Regions from separate parts of the Brevibacillus sp. AG genome, predicted to be linked through region 1. Evidence: riboswitches for the same ligand, from Rfam matches in the RefSeq annotation. Region 1 holds a riboswitch; the other holds the start of a gene.

What was found. Region 1 has a riboswitch for cyclic di-GMP ahead of POF51_RS11950 (methyl-accepting chemotaxis protein). Riboswitches for the same ligand answer to the same signal wherever they lie in the genome.
Region 2: linked by a shared signal. The riboswitch ahead of POF51_RS31320 (GNAT family N-acetyltransferase) and the one ahead of POF51_RS11950 (methyl-accepting chemotaxis protein) in region 1 are both predicted to bind cyclic di-GMP.

What each region holds. Positions count from the first base shown of each region.
Region 1 is NZ_JAQMYO010000004.1:121,956-130,288, forward strand. It holds gene POF51_RS11940 (RNA-guided endonuclease InsQ/TnpB family protein) at 1-771, shown strand, start outside; gene POF51_RS11945 (formate--tetrahydrofolate ligase) at 916-2,559, shown strand; cyclic di-GMP riboswitch class I at 2,697-2,797, shown strand; gene POF51_RS11950 (methyl-accepting chemotaxis protein) at 2,870-4,843, shown strand; gene POF51_RS11955 (transporter substrate-binding domain-containing protein) at 4,961-5,818, shown strand; gene POF51_RS11960 (DEAD/DEAH box helicase) at 6,072-7,634, shown strand; gene POF51_RS11965 (PepSY domain-containing protein) at 7,784-8,107, shown strand; gene POF51_RS11970 (PTS mannitol transporter subunit IICB) at 8,298-8,333, shown strand, end outside.
Region 2 is NZ_JAQMYO010000024.1:13,914-22,246, forward strand. It holds gene POF51_RS31290 (amino acid ABC transporter substrate-binding protein) at 1-430, opposite strand, end outside; gene POF51_RS31295 (DNA alkylation repair protein) at 591-1,298, opposite strand; gene POF51_RS31300 (hypothetical protein) at 1,422-1,607, opposite strand; gene POF51_RS31305 (hypothetical protein) at 1,742-2,038, shown strand; gene POF51_RS31310 (Crp/Fnr family transcriptional regulator) at 2,038-2,715, shown strand; gene POF51_RS31315 (peroxiredoxin-like family protein) at 2,800-3,462, shown strand; cyclic di-GMP riboswitch class I at 3,636-3,719, shown strand; gene POF51_RS31320 (GNAT family N-acetyltransferase) at 3,914-4,468, shown strand; gene POF51_RS31325 (methyl-accepting chemotaxis protein) at 4,470-5,942, shown strand; gene POF51_RS31330 (alpha/beta hydrolase) at 6,063-7,112, shown strand; gene POF51_RS31335 (YiaA/YiaB family inner membrane protein) at 7,223-7,510, opposite strand; gene yhbH (sporulation protein YhbH) at 7,568-8,333, opposite strand, start outside.

The DNA of each region.
Region 1 (8,333 bases):
AATGTGAAGTTGAAAGTGAAAAATGATAGGGTGTTGATTGAAAAGATTGGTTGGGTTACTACGGCAGAAAAGCTCCCTACGAATGTAAAGTACACGAATCCAAGAGTCTTTTTCGACGGTAAGTATTGGTATTTATCTGTCGGTATTGAGCAAGAAGTGGAAAAACCTATACTAACTCATGAAGTCATTGGCATTGATGTAGGGATAAAACACCTTGCTATATGCTCAAATGGAATGTTGTTCAAGAACATCAATTATTTCCACGCAGTTAAGAAAGCGGAGAGGCGATTAAGTAGGTTGCAACGTAACGTTTCTCTTAAATACGAGATGAATAAGGAGGGGAACCGTTTCGTCAAAACGAGCAACATTGTAAAAGTCGAGAACGCTATTCGTTTGCTTCATCGGAGACTAGCAAATATCCGTAACAACCACATCCATCAAGCTACAAATGCTATCGTGAAAACCAAGCCTGGCATAGTAGTGATGGAGACATTGAATATCAAAGGCATGATGAAGAATCGTCATTTGTCTAGAGCCATCTCGCAACAGAAACTTTACGAGTTCAAAAGACAAATACAGTACAAGTGTGAGAAATATGGCATTCGCTTTATGGAAGCTGACAAGTGGTATCCTTCATCAAAAACTTGTTCTGAATGTGGTCAGATAAACCGAGACTTGAGACTATCAGACAGAATATTCAAATGTCAATGTGGGCTAGAGGTAGATAGAGACCTGAATGCTGCTATCAATCTGGCGAAACTAGCAAGCTAACACCAAACAAGTTACTGTTAGTATGTAGGATTCGTTGCATCCGAATTTACGCCTGTGGAGTGTCATATCCAATGTAAGTAGCTTCGGCAAAAGCAGGCACGAAGAAGCAGGAAGCAAACAAGCTTTATAGACTTTTATAAGGTTTTGGCAACGGCAAAAATGAAGCTGATTGTTGAAATTGCCAAGAGTGCAGGTATCGAAGAACAGCATTTGGAGCTATACGGAAAGTATAAGGCCAAACTATCAGATGAACTATGGGAGCAAGTGAAGGATCGCCCTGATGGCAAACTGATTCTTGTTACAGCGATGAACCCAAATCCGGCGGGAGCAGGGAAGACGCTCACGACGATTGGTCTGTCACAATCATTAAATTATCTCGGGAAGAAAACAATTGCAGCGCTTCGCGAGCCGTCTTTGGGTCCTTGCATGGGGATCAAAGGAGGCGCAACGGGAAGCGGCCAAGCACAAATTCTCCCGGCTGATGAAATTAACCTGCATTTTACAGGGGACATTCATGCGATTACAGCTGCACATAACTTGTTGGCAGCGATGATCGACAATCATATTTTCCATGGCAATCCGCGCGGGCTCAATCCAAAGAAAATCGTCTGGAAACGGGCAATGGACATGAACGACCGCGCACTGCGTAACATCGTTGTTGGTCTGGGTGACGGCAATGGGATGACGCGTGAGGATGGTTTCATGATTACGACCGCGTCAGAAATCATGGCGATTTTATGCTTGAGTGAGAATCTGGCAGACTTGCGCGAGCGGTTGAACCATATCATCGTTGGCTACGATTTTGATGATCAGCCTGTACGGGCAGAAGAAATCAACGCGGTCGATGCGATGTGCGTTCTCTTGAAGGAAGCGATTAAGCCCAATCTCGTACAGACAATCGAGGGAACTCCGGTCATTATTCACGGAGGACCTTTTGCCAATATCGCGCATGGGTGCAGCAGCGTGATCGGAACCAAGATGGCCTTGAAGCTGGCGGATTACGTCGTAACAGAGGCGGGATTTGGTGCTGATCTGGGAGCAGAGAAGTTTTTTGACATCAAGTGTAGAAAAGCAGGCCTGACTCCATCGGCTGCTGTTGTGGTCATTACGGTTCGCTCGTTGAAATTCAACGGCGGGGTAAAAGTACCTGACCTGGCTGTGGAGAACTTGTCTGCTCTGGAAAAAGGCTTCGAAAACGTCAAGCGCCATCTGGAAAACCTCCAGAAGTTCGGTGTGCCAGCAGTGGTAGCCATCAATCATTTTGCGACGGACACACAGGCAGAGATTGATGCCGTCATTGCGCTGTGCCAAGCGGCCGGAGCCGAAGCGGCACTCTCCAAAGTATGGGCAGAAGGAGGAGCTGGCGGTGTCGAGCTGGCTGAAAAAGTGACGCGTGCAGCAGAGCGACCTTCCTCCTTCCGATTCTTGTATGAGGAAGACCTCAGCATTAAAGACAAGATAGAAACTGTCGTGAAAGAAGTATACCGTGGATCAGGGGTTGTCTTTTCGCCGCTGGCATTGAAAACAATGCAAAAGGTAGAAGAAATGGGCATGTCTCATCTGCCTGTATGCATGGCGAAAACACCGTACTCCTTTACGGACCGCGCTGATCTATTGGGGGCACCTGTTGACTTCACGATCCAAGTGAGCGAAGTGCGCATATCAGCAGGAGCTGGTTTTATCGTCGCATTGACCGGAAGCTTGGTTACAATGCCAGGCCTCCCGAAAAAGCCAGCTGCGGAATCGTTATATGTAGACGAGGATGGGCAAGTGATCGGATTAAGCTAATCAAAAAGTTTGACAAAAAGCTGACAACTGTAAAAGGTTGTCAGCTTTTTTTCCATTTTGAGGTTTATTAGCGAAAAGTTATGGGAAATGAAAGGTGAGATTGAAAAAAAGTGGACTTTAACTGAAAAAACAACAAGGAATGACAAAGGCAAACCTGTTGAAAGGCAGGGACGCAAAGCCACGGGTCTAAGGACGAAAGTCAAATGACTTTCGCAGCTAGGACAGCCGGGTTGCCATACCGTAGTCATGATGGGCTGTCGGTGGGCAGTCTTTTTTTTGTTGAAAAAACAGAAGGGAGAAGTGAATCGGTATGAAAAATAGTTTGAAGAATAAGCTAATTATCGTTTTGTGCTTGCTGTTGGTTATTAGTTTGGGTACGGTTTGCGGTGCAAGTTATTGGAGTGCTTCCAATCTTTTGGCAGACAGTCTGGACAAAGAAGCTGAGTTGTCAGCTAGCAATCTCTCGATACGTATCGATGGTTTCTTTCAAGAAAAAATTAGTATTGTAGAAGCGGTGGGAGGGCTGATGTCGGCTGATCAAAATGTCGAACAGGACCTGAAACTCATTCAAGAAGCTCAAAAGGATAACCCCGAGTTTGAGACGTTCTTTTTTTCGCATGATTTAAGCGGTAAGAAAGTAATCAATTTCAAGGGAGAAGTGACCGACATCTCGGATCGTCCGCATATTAAGGAAGCCGGCAAAGGGGAAGGGAAGGTTGTTGTCTCCGAGCCAGTCATTTCAAAGCGAACAGGGAATAACATCGTGACTCTTGTCGTTCCATTGATGAAGGACAATCGTCAATACGGTTATATCGGTTCCACTATTCCTATCAACGAAATCCAAAAAAAGGTGTCCGAAGAGAAATTTGGCCAAGCTGGTTACGCCTTTTTAGTAAGCAAAACAGGAACATTTATTTATCATCCGAAAAGCGAGTACATTCTGAAGGAATCGATTCTCGACATGGGTATTCTTGAGCTTCAGACAGCTTTTGAAGATATCAAGCAAGGGAATCATGGAATCGCCCAATACAAATACGAGAATGTAGAGCGATTTGCTTCCTATGCTCCTACCAGTTTGAACTGGGGCCTATACATCACTGCACCCGTAGCGGAGCTGCATGCGCCTGTCGATCAATTGTCAGTCCGATTGATGGTAATTTCCCTCATCGTGTTGGCGATTGGGGTTGTCCTCGTTTATTTCTTGGCTGTACGCATGGTGAAACCAATTGAGCGTCTGAATCACGCAGTAAATGTAGTGTCGCAGGGGAACTTGAAAGAGACCGTAACGGTTGAGGGAAAAGACGAGATTGCAGTACTGTCACGTGACTTTAACCAGACGGTATCGCACTTGAAAAATTTGATCGAAGACGTATCTCTGTCGTCTGATCAAGTACAGCGTTTTAGTCAGGAAGTATCCGAAGGTATTAAACAAGCGACGGAAAACATCAACCAAATCGGTTTGTCTATTGCACAGATTTCTGAGGGAGCAGAGGCGCAGGCCACCAGCTCGCAGGATGTCGCGTTGTCTATGAATGACATGGCAGCAGGCATCGTGAAAATCGCGGAGACGTCTGCACATGTTTCAGAGGCTGCCCAGGTAGCAACAGAGCAGGCAGAGCAAGGAACTGCTGTGGTAGAGCAGGCAGTTCGCCAGATGGGAAGCATTGGGGAGGGAACATCGAAGGCGACAGTAGCCATCGAGCAGCTCAACAATCGTTCCAAAGAAATCGAAGGCATTCTCGATACGATCAGTCAGTTAACCTCGCAAATCAATTTGCTTGCCTTGAACGCTTCGATTGAGGCAGCACGTGCCGGCGAGCATGGACGTGGGTTTGCTGTGGTTGCCGGAGAGGTAAAAAAACTGGCGAATCAATCCGAAGAATCTGCATCCAAAATCGCGATGCTGATCGGAGAAATCCAGCAGGATACTCGTCACGCGGTAGAAGTCATGACCGCGGGCAACCAAAACGCTCAGCAAGGTATTCAACTGGTCGAAGAGGTTCGCGAAATCTTCGGGCATATTTTGGAATCTTCCCGTAACGTTGCTGCGCACATTTTGGAAGTATCCGCAGCATCTGAGCAAATGTCAGCGGGCTCCCAACAGGTGAGTGCTTCTGTAGATGAAATGCATAACATTGCAAAACATGCTTCACTCGACGCGCAAACAGTGGCAAGGGCGACTGAAGAGCAACTTCAAGCCATCCAGGAAATTGGCCAGTCTGTCGAGCGTTTGAACGCAGTGGCAGAAGAATTACAGCAAGGAATTGGCAGGTTTACTGTGTAAGAGGCAGCTCGACAGGTTGTAAGTCCTCTTCATTTGAAAGGGGGGATGCCATTAGGGGATGATGGAGTTTGTTTCTGATAACTAAATTCATTACCGTTTAACAGGAGGAGAAACCAGATGAAAAAATTTACAAAAACAATCTTGGCGAGCACACTCGCTGCAACTATGCTCATGACAGGCGGAACAGGTGCTTTTGCCGCAACGGCGGTTAAGCCTGTGCCAACCGTAGCTGCTGAAGCTGCTAAAAAACCGCAAACGAAGAAGTTTGAGTCTCGTTTGGACGAAATCATTGCGAGAGGCTATATCCTCGTAGGTACTCCAGGTGACTACAAACCATTTACATATTTGAATCCAAAAACGAACGAATTCGAAGGTTACGATATCGATGCGATGAAAGAATTCGCAAAAAGCCTGGGAGTAGAGGCGCGTTTTGTCCAAACATCTTGGCCAACACTGATGAACGATCTCTTGGCAAATAAATTCGATATTGCTGTCGGAGGCGTTACGCGCAACACAGACCGTCAGAAAAAAGCGCACATGAGCGATCCTTATATTATGTTCGGTAAAGCTCCGCTCATTCGTGCAGTAGATAAAGACAAGTACAAGAGTGTAGCAGACATCAACAAGCCAGAGGTGCGCATTGGTGTGAATCCAGGTGGCACCAACGAAAAATTCGTTCGTGAACATCTGACAAAAGCAACTGTAACAGTTGAACAAAACAACCTCGACATTCCTGGTCTGGTAGCAAGCGGTAAGTACGATGTGATGATCACAGATACGCTGGAAGCGATTGTGTATTCCAAAGCAGATTCCCGCCTGTATCCAGCTCTGACCGACAATCCGTTCACGAAGAGTGAAAAAGGCTACATGATCCATCGCGGAGACACCATCTTCGCTAACTACCTGGATCTGTGGATGGACGAAATGAAACTGCAAGGAATGTTTGATGAGCTTTACAACAAATGGGTAAAATAATCCGATAACAGACAAGCAGCCCGATTCTTGGCTGCTTTGTTATTTTTTTAAAACGGTAGCATCACAAAATCAGGCAATTTGGGTATATATGCAGTTTGCTTTTTCAGTCATTGCATGGTACGATTACAGCTATGTTCTTTAGGGTGCTACGTACAATCGGGGATAAAAGGGCATGTTCCGGATCGTAAGGAATAGTGCCCTTTTTTTTGAGAATTTTATAGATGAAGGTATTGATAAAGGAGACTGACATTCATTGGCGACTTTTAATGATTTTGGCTTACATCACTCCATTGTTAGAGCGTTGAGCAACATGGGCTTCGAAGAGGCTACAGCGATTCAGGATCAAACGGTTCCTGTAGCACTGCAAGGTCGTGACCTGATCGGTCAGGCACAAACAGGTACTGGTAAAACGGCTGCATTCGGTATTCCATTGATTGAACGCTTGGATGAAACAAGCGGAAATATTCAAGGGGTTGTTTTGACTCCAACACGTGAGCTGGCTGTTCAGGTTGCAGAAGAGATTAATAAAATTGCCCAATTTAAAAACATCTCTGCCCTGCCAATCTATGGTGGTCAAGACATCACGCGTCAAATCAAAGCGTTGAAAAAACGTCCACAAATCATCGTAGCAACACCTGGTCGTTTCATGGACCACATGAGAAGAAAAACCATTCGTCTGGATGCCATTGAGGTTGTTATTTTGGATGAAGCGGATGAAATGCTGAACATGGGTTTCATCGACGACATCAAGGAAATCTTGAAAGAGGTTCCAGACAATCGTCAAACGCTATTGTTCTCTGCTACGATGCCGAGAGCGATCCAGGAAATTGCGCAACAGTTCATGAACGAACCAACCATCATTCAAGTGAAAGCAAAAGAAGTAACCGTGCCAAACATTGCACAGGAATACATGGAAGTAGCTGAAAAGCAAAAGTTCGATGTACTGTGCCGTTTGCTGGATATTCACTCCCCTGAGCTGGCTATCATTTTCGGTAGAACCAAGCGCAGAGTGGATGAGCTGTCCGAAGCCCTGACCAAGCGCGGTTATGGTGCAGAAGGTATCCACGGTGACTTGAACCAAGCGAAACGCGACAGCGTGCTCCGCAAGTTCAAGGAAGGTACGATCGAAGTGCTGGTAGCGACTGACGTGGCTGCACGTGGCTTGGACATCAGCGGTGTAACGCATGTATTTAACTTTGATATTCCACAAGACTCCGAGAGCTACGTTCACCGTATCGGTAGAACGGGACGTGCTGGTAAAACAGGTCTGGCAATCACGTTTGTGACTTCCCGTGAAATCGACCATCTGCGTCTGATTGAGCGTACAACGAACCGTCGCATGGAGCGCCGTGCGGTTCCTTCGATGGCTGAGGCTTTGGAAGGTCAACAAAAGATGACGGTAGACAAAATTCTCGAAGCATCTGGAAGAGACGATCTGTCTCCTTATAAAACGCTGGCAGAGCAATTGCTGGAGGATGTCGATTCCGTAACACTCGTATCCGCAGCACTCAAGCTGTTGACTAAAGAACCAGATATGACTCCTGTTCGCCTGACAGAAGAGGCTCCTCTTCGTGTAGGTAAGAAAAAGCTACCTCCAAAAGGAAAAGGTGGCTTCGGTTCCGGTTCCGGTTTTGGCGGAAAGCGCCCATCTCGCCCACGCAATGGCGAATATCGTCCACGCGGCGGCGAATCTCGTCCACGCAGTGGCGAATCTCGTCCACGCAGTGGTGACTCTCGTCCACGCAGCGGTGACTCCCGTCCACGCAGCGGTGACTCCCGTCCACGCAGTGGCGAATCTCGTCCACCACGCAGCTAGGAATCGATCGATATCGCAAGCAAAGACTGGTGTGCACATGTGCGCATCGGTCTTTTTTTCGTGTTGACCTGCCTGCGAATATTTAGGGGAATCCGTGACAAACTAGGAGTGTTTTGGCACGAATTTTCGCGCAGGGAGAGAGGGCAAGCATGAGGAAAACAGCCATTGGAAAGTGGGCTGGTATTTGGCTCGCCGTATTGGGTGGGGGAATGTCGGTTCATGCAACTGGACATTCCTTTGACCAAGCGAAGGAAATTTCTGCGATCATCGAGCCAACAGACATTACCAAAGAAGACGCCATACGAATCGCCTTACAGCAAGTAAAAGGGCGAGTTGTCCATGTTGAGTTAGAAAAAGACGAAGGTGTTCTCGCGTATGAAATCATCATTCTCACCGAGCAAAATCAGGTGTTTGAAATCGATGTCGATGTGAAGACCGGAAAAGTGATCAAGGTTGAATCGGAGAATTTGTAAGGAGAAGGCTTCTGCAATTGGGCAGAGGTCTTTTTCCTATGGGCAATTAAGTTTTGGCAACAACGAGTCAGACAAATTCGCGCTTTGATTTTGTTGTTACCTTCTATGAAAACGCTTTATATTTGAGGTGTACCCATTATCATTTCAATCATGTCAACATCTCATAAATAGGGGTAAAGGAGGGTGCAGTATGGAGAGCGTGGAAACAAAAAACGCTTCGGGTGGA
Region 2 (8,333 bases), on a different contig from region 1:
TTTGCAAACCAATTGCTTTACCAGCCAAGTCTGACAGCTTGGTCCAGTTGCTATTTGCCATCGTGACCACTACTTGCGCGTTTTTCAGATAAGGCTTGGTAAAGAGAACCTTCTCTTTTCTCTCATCTGTAATCGTATATCCATTCCAGATCAAGTCGATACGACCGCTATTTAGTTCAGACTCTTTTGCACTCCAATCGATTGGTTGAAACTCGACTTGTTTTCCCATTTTTTCGCCGGCTGCACGCGCATAATCAATATCAAAACCGACTAGCTCATTTTTTTCATCCCGGAATCCCATTGGTGCAAACTTATCATCAATTCCGATAATCAGCTTGTTCGCGTCAGCGCCAGTTTTTGCGCTGGAACAGCCCACTACCAATGAAACCATCGCACTCAACAACAAAGACATCCATGCTATTTTCTTCATCGTGATGATCCCCCTCGTTTCCCTACTCTATATTTTACTCTGATAAAGTGGTAATACGTTAACAAGGTATCATGATAGCACATTAGCAAGGAATAGTCGATACTTTAGCAAACAAAAGCACCTTAGAAATATACGCCAAATGAATGAGTAAAATGCCCGACTAGCAGATGCATGTCTTTTTCTTTTTTCCGACACTCCCTCGTTCCTCTATCTTTTTGATATACTCCGTAGCCAACGGAACTTTGCACGCTGTCTGTCCGACGTCCACATGTACTTTGCCAATCGCTGCGGCCACTTCCAACGCTTCCTGATGAAGTTCCGGTACATACGCCCCTACTGAAATAACGAATTGATTCATGGTGTACCGTACGCGATTTTGTTCCTGATGAATCGTCTCCTTCACTCTCATGAGGAGCCGTTTGATTTCTTCTTTATGTAGCTGTTCATCGGGAGCAATCGACAAGTAGTTCGAATACGTATTCCACCCACATGTGGCTACCATCTCTTCCTTTGACTCGATCCATGCTCGTGCCAACTCCATGGCAAAATGACTCTCAGCCGCTACACTCGCAACCGTATATTCGGCGGGCGCGTACCAAGACGCTTCCTTGACCCAAGTCTGCAGCCGCTCTTTTGTCATGCTCTTTGGGTCAACCGTCAATCCGGCCAAGTACATGGCGTCGTAGTTTCCCGTATCGTACAGCGCCTGGACGAGCTGCTGATCACGCTTGACCTCCTTGACCAGCTTTTTCATATCGCCGACTCGCACGCCAAACAAAGGCTCTTTTGCTCCATGCCGCAATAACGTTTTTTTCGTCTGCTCTGTCCCCATCGCTTCGAGCTTCTGCATGACTTCTTCCAGCGTCATCTTGTCACCCTCCTTTTTCTTCTATTAATTAGGATAACCAGCGGCGTTACCTCCAACACGAAAAAACCCTCCTCATTTAAAGGAGAGCTTTTTCCTGAAGAGCTTGACGCGCTTTTCCTATCCTTACGCCTGACTGCGTACTTTGATATACGAAACATTTCTGACGTTGATAACAACATCATCGTACTGTAGCCATCCACCGTCTTGATTAGCGACCATTTGAATGATCTCTTCCGGTTCCGTCGTTTCAACGCTAATCGTTTCACCGCCTCCGGAAAAGTAAAATTGAATCACCTTTACTTCCTTCATAAAATCCCCTCCTATTCCTTCTAGTTATCGGATGGTTGGAAAATTTTTGTTATGGGTGATTTTTTATGTATACTTTTGTTGCAGCTATTCCGTTTTGAATGTCTACCATTTCTGTGAAAAGGGGTTTGTTGAAAATGCCGGATTCGGTACACACGAGAAAAGGAGCAAGTAAAGCCTCGCTCATCCCTGACAATGTTTTAGCACTCCTTCATGCTGGAGAATTAGAAAGCGTCAATTTGACTGAATGGCAGGCTGTTGATCATATTCATCTGGTACAAAGCGTTCTGCCTCATGTTTATCTCTCTCAACTTGTTGATCAATTAGAAGAAACGGGTGACGATTGGCTAAGAATCTCTGATACAAAGGAAACGAAAAGAATTGTCACCAAAGCGAAAAGAACGATTCTGAAGACCCAAACCGAACAGAAATGATGAACCAAATCACATATTTATCTCAATTTTATTTGTTAAATTCATTATCCGAGGAAAGTTTGCGCTTAATCGATCAATTAACCTCCTTATCCCCTTTTCCCAAAAATACGTGCATTCAAACACCAGAAACTTTTTCAGAGGGCTTTTACTTCATCAAGCAGGGGAAAGTACGTTTATATAAAGTAAATCGGGATGGGCGGCAGTTCACATTCGATATCCTCGGGGAAGGCAATGTGTTTGGAGAAGTGGATCTCCTCTCATTAGGTACACGGGAGATGTATATAGAAGCCATCGAAGACTGCCTCATTTGTAAAATGAGCAAAGCAAAATTTGAGAGCTACATAATCGAACATCCGCAACTGATGATGAAGATCATGAAGATCATTAGCGATAGAATGGTTTCGATCATCCAGGCAGCCGAAAATCTTGCTCTTCTCCCTTTACAAGATCGCATTATTTCCACATTAGTAAGGCTTGCCGATCAATTTGGCACTCCTAACAGTTCGGCATTTCAACAAATTGACTTACCTCTTTCCCATCAAGAACTCGCCCATTTTGTCGGGGCATCCAGGGAAGCTGTGACGGTAGCATTACGTGCTTTAGTAAGAGAAGAACTGATTCAAACAGGCTTTAAATCCATTTCCATTCATCGGGACGAAATTTTGAAGAGAATGTAATCCAGGTTACATCTCCCCCTCTAAAAGAAAGATATCGTAAAGCTATGGCTTTTACTATTCTTTCGAAAAAGAGGGGAACGACATATGGATAAACCACATTTTCAGAGCCTGCGCGAAGAGCTAGATTTTACAACCATACAAATAGCAGACTTCCTCACTCGTGAAGTAACAGATGCATTTACAAAATCAATCGAGGAGCTGCGGACCTCTGGACACGCAAAGGGCTTGCCGATTGGTTCGATTGCACCTGATTTCTCGTTGAACGATCACACTGGCAAGACCATTACCTTGTCGGAAAAAATCGGAAAAGGTCCCGTCGTCCTTACATTTTTCCGTGGATCATGGTGCCCCTACTGCAATTTGGAGCTGCAAGCATACCAAAAACAGATCGATACGATAACCTCTCTGGGTGCCCAATTGTTTGCCATTAGTCCACAATCTCCTTCACACTCTCTTACTATGCAAGAGAAAAACGGTCTGAGCTTTCCCGTGTTATGCGATACCAATAACCAAGTAGCAGAAAAATATAAACTCAGATTCAGACTGCCTGATTTTTTACATGATACCTACCGATCATTGGATATTGATCTCCATCGTTTTAATAGCGAAGATTCATGGACACTCCCCATACCTGCTACTTATATCCTCGACAACCAGGGCGTAATCCGTTCAGCAGGCTTAGATCCTGATTACAAAAAACGCATGGAGCCTAGTGAAGTTTTAGACATTCTGCGTACCCTAACCTAACGCTTATATAACGAAGAACCAGTTGATCACACAACTGGTTTTTTCTACGTCTATGCTTTATGAACAATTAGTTTATTTTCCCTACCAAAACTTGACAAGAATATATCTTTTGGCTTATATTTTGCATGATTATGTCTAGCAAAATTCGACACATCTTTACAATTTTTGCTAAAAAATGCAAAAGGCAAAGTCATCGAAAGGTGGCGACGCAAAACCACGGGTCTACAGTCTTTGACCATGATAGCCGGGTTGCCATCATCTTGAGACCATTTATTCGATGTTGGTAGCTTCGGTTGTTCCATTTCGATGGAACGGCCTTTTTTTGTGTTTACATTTTTGAAAGGAGGATGAAAGCACTTTCATTTTCGTATCGGATGGAAAAACATAACTTTAGTGACGTCAAACATACACAACATGGTTCAATCAGAGAAAATGATGGAGTGGAGAAGTTATGTACAAACAAGTAGAAACCGTACAAGAGTTAGCAAAATTTCATGAAATCAAAGAAACAGTATGGACAAGCATGGGCTTCGAGATGGAGCATGCGAAAGAAGGCTCGGCTCAGTTCCTCTTACTTGCCGAAGATGGTGAAGCAGGTGGAACATTTGAAATGACGCCCTTTTCCAAATCAAGTGCTTATATGAAATCACTTTTTCAGGATGTTGTTACAGAAGATATGAAAGTAATGGAGGTAGACAGTCTCGCTGTTTTGCCGAAATACCGCGGACAACTAGGGCAAAAAGGAATTTGCTTGATGATAGATTACGCTGAAAAGCACGGTTATACCCACGCAATCGGGGTAGCAGATCCGACTTTTTTTACGTTCATTAACAAGAAGTATCAAGTAAAGGCGACTCAGACCAAAGATATCGTCTTTTACAAAGGGGCCGATGCCATTCCGACCCTCTTCCATCTAAAAGATGTCTATGACAATAAGCACGATCCGAAATATTCCTGGTACAATTCGTCGTCATCCAACCAAGTAAAAGTCGAGGTAGGTGGGTAACATGGATAACATTGATCTATTGAGAAGAAGAAACAATTGGGTCGTAATCGTATTCGCAAGTATTATTACGGTAGTTCAGGTCCTAAACCTTTTTCTAGGCGTATCGTACACATTCGTTTTCACGATACTGGGTATTTTGTATGGCGTGCTGGCACCTTTTACTTACATCTCCAATCGCCCGAGGTTCCGTGAAAAAGCAGCGCCCTTCATGAAGTTTTTCAACTTCGCCGTAATCGGAATTTTTATGTTCATCGTAGTTGGACTGGACCCGCATATGATCAATATCATGACCATTATGTTCTTTGTAGCAGTCATGGGGATTTATCAAGACCGACTCATCAATATTTTGACGATTGTATCGACATTGGGTATTGTCTCTTACTACTTCCTGACACAGAGAGAAACGATTTTCCATTCGACAAACAACCTTGATCTGATGTACTTCTTGCTTACCTTCTGCTTCGTCTCTGTCACGAGCATGATGCATGCTGTATTCAATAACAAGCTGCAAGAGGAAAGTGAGCAACAAAAACAAGAAGCGATTGCCTCAAAGGAATCATTGCAACGTGTTCTGGATCAGATCAATGAATCACTCACCTCTATGCAAGACTATCAAGAGAATTTGAACAAGGTGACGGACGGTGTAAATATTCGCGCAGTCGAAACTGTCGCTTCCCTGCAAGACATTATGGAGTCCTTTACGGTTCAGACCAGCAATACGGACGAGCTGCGTCGGGAAATGAGCTCTACGAATCTGCAAGTGGAGGACATGACCCGTTCTGTTACGGAGATGCATGATTACGTTGAATCGACCAAAGAAGCCACTAATGAGAGCGGCAAACGCATCGGCAACATCGGCAATGACTTTGAACGATTCATCAAGGATATCCAAGGTACGAACCAGCTGATTCAAGAGCTCAATAAAGAAACCGAATCGATTGGGAAAATCATTCAAACCATTTCCGAGATTTCTGCACAAACCAATCTATTGGCACTCAATGCCACGATTGAAGCGTCTCGCGCAGGCGAACACGGCCGAGGATTTGCTGTCGTAGCAGATGAAGTACGCAAGCTGGCTGAATCCTCCAAGCTATCCTCTGAGTCGATCTCGAACCTGCTCATGACCATTCGCGAAAAAATGAAGCTCGTATCAGATATGATTTCTGAGTCACAGACTTCTTTTGAGAAAAATAGCGAGGGCATCATTGAAGTACAAGAAATGTTCACCAATGTAGACAACTACATGCAAAACTTCGCGGATAAAACGAAAAACCTGCAAGAGTTCATTATCCATGTTCACAGTATGATTCAAGAAGTCGGCGCAAAAGTTGAAGTCAACGCAGATATTACCGACAAGAACAAAGAGAGCCTGGAAGAAGTGCTTGTTCTCGTTTCTGAACAAAAAGACGAAGTCGTTAAGGTTTCTGGCGGCTTTGAGAAAATCGAACAACAGATGCGTGGTCTCCATATGTAACCTTCCTGCAACCGCCTTTCACGGGCGGTTGTTTTCTTTTCTCATTTTGTAACCGAACAGATATATAATGTAAATATTCTGATATTTATAATCTTATACAATGAAAGGAGCACATCATGGATGGATGCACGAATCGAAACAAAAACGATTCAGACCGATCGACTGCTCGTTTCTTATCTGACAGCTGGCGTACTAGAAGGAGAACCGCTCCTCCTCATTCACGGCAATGCATCAGCCAACTTGTTCTGGGATGATACCATTGCGGCTCTATGTGACCAGTACCGTGTGTACGCACCTGATATGCGTGGCTATGGAGCAAGTGAAGCATTGCCCATCGATGCGACACGCGGTTTGCGAGACTGGTCGGATGACCTTCATTCGTTTATTCGGGCATTGGACTTGCCAACACCCGTCCATCTTGCCGGCTGGTCGTTGGGCGGTGGGATCGTGATGCAGTTTGCCATCGATCACCCGCAGGAAGTACGCTCCCTGATTCTAATCGCCCCCATGTCTCCTTACGGCTTTGGTGGAACCAAGGATATAGCTGGCACCCCGTGCTACAGCAGCTTCTCAGGCTCAGGTGGAGGAGCTGTCAACTCCGAGCTGGTCAAAAGGATAGCAGCCAAAGATATGAGTAATGAATCTCCCTCCAGTCCTCGCAATGTCATGAATCAGCTTTATTTCAATCCCCCGTTCCAGGTTGGCCCAGAGCAGGAAGACCGTTATGTTAGCGCGATAATCTCTACGAGAACGGGAGAGGGCTTTTACCCTGGTGCTTTTGAATACGTAAACGATTGGCCCGGTGTTGCTCCTGGGACGACAGGGATTACGAATGCGATTTCTCCCAAATACGTAAATTTGTCCGGTATTGTCCAGATGGAGCCGAAGTGTCCGATTTTATGGATTCGCGGTGCGGATGATTCCATTATCTCGGATCAGTCGCTTGCTGATTTCGGTACACTGGGCAAGCTTGGCTATGTCCCCGGATGGCCGGGGGAAGGCGAATATCCTCCGCAGCCGATGGTCTCCCAAATTCGAGACGTGCTCGAACAATATCAGCGCGCTGGTGGTTCCTATCAGGAGATAGTCATGGAAAATGTGGGGCACTCTCCACACATTGAAAAGGCAGAGGAGTTTGTAGCGCTCATTCGAAAGACCGTCAGGGCATGACCCTGGCGGTTTTTTTGCGATCCATTAGTTTCCTCCCCACCAAAATTGAGCGAATACCCGATGATGAACAACTTTAATATTTTCCTTGCCCAAAGCATACACCATCTGGGCTATTTCGGCGTTTCTTTCTCCGCTTTCGATACCTTTAAGTTAAATTCTCTTTCCTGCTCCTCAATAATCGTTCGATCCTCTGCATTATCTCTCACTACTTTTTGCGTCAAAATCGATCCAACTGCTACCAGAAGCATACATGCGATGTAATACCCCTTTTCGTGCAGCTGAAGACCTGTTGCATTGTATAAACCGATGGAAAATAGCAGTACACCTGCCCCCAATGTAAAGTATGCCAAGAAAGTGAAGGCTCCCGTGTTGCGCATCCGATGCTTTTGTGGATACATAGTAACACCCCTCACATAAGTCAACCGGACGATTTCTCGCCCGGTTGCCACTATAGATTACTTCACAGCTTCCTTCTTGCCAAAGAAAGTACGCAACGCCTTGTATACCTCGCCCTTTTCCCGAATGACACAATGCATGAATTTCGGCTCTTTGATGTGGCGATACGCTGACATGAGGGTTGAATGACGATTATACTGATTCACTTCGCCATAGCCGAACATGTTGCATCTCTCCATGAGCTCTTTCACCAGCTTTACGCAGCGCTCATTGTCAGACGTGAGGTTGTCGCCATCGGAAAAATGGAACGGGTAAATGTTGTACTGCGATGTTGGGTAGCGGCTATCGATGATCTCCAACGCCTTTTTGTAGGCAGAGGAGCAGATCGTCCCCCCGCTTTCCCCTTTCGAGAAAAAAGTGTCCTCCGTTACTTCCTTCGCATCCGTATGATGGGCAATGAAGACGATCTCGACTTTTTCGTACTTGGTGCGCAGAAAACGTACCATCCAGAAGAAAAAGCTGCGGGCAATATACTTTTCAAACACGCCCATACTTCCCGACGTATCCATCATCGCAATAATGACAGCATTGGAATGAGGCTTGATGATCTCTTCCCACGTCTTGAAGCGCAGGTCATCTTCGGTAATCCCCAGCTCCATATCACTGTAGCCTGCCAGCGCATTTCGGCGGATGGCCGCAATCAGCGTACGTTTTTTATCAATGTTGCCCATCAAGCCTTTTTTCCGGACATCATTGAACCGAGTCTCTTCCACGACGATTTGTTCCTCGTCTTTTTGTTGAAGGTTCGGCAGCTCCAGCTCGGCG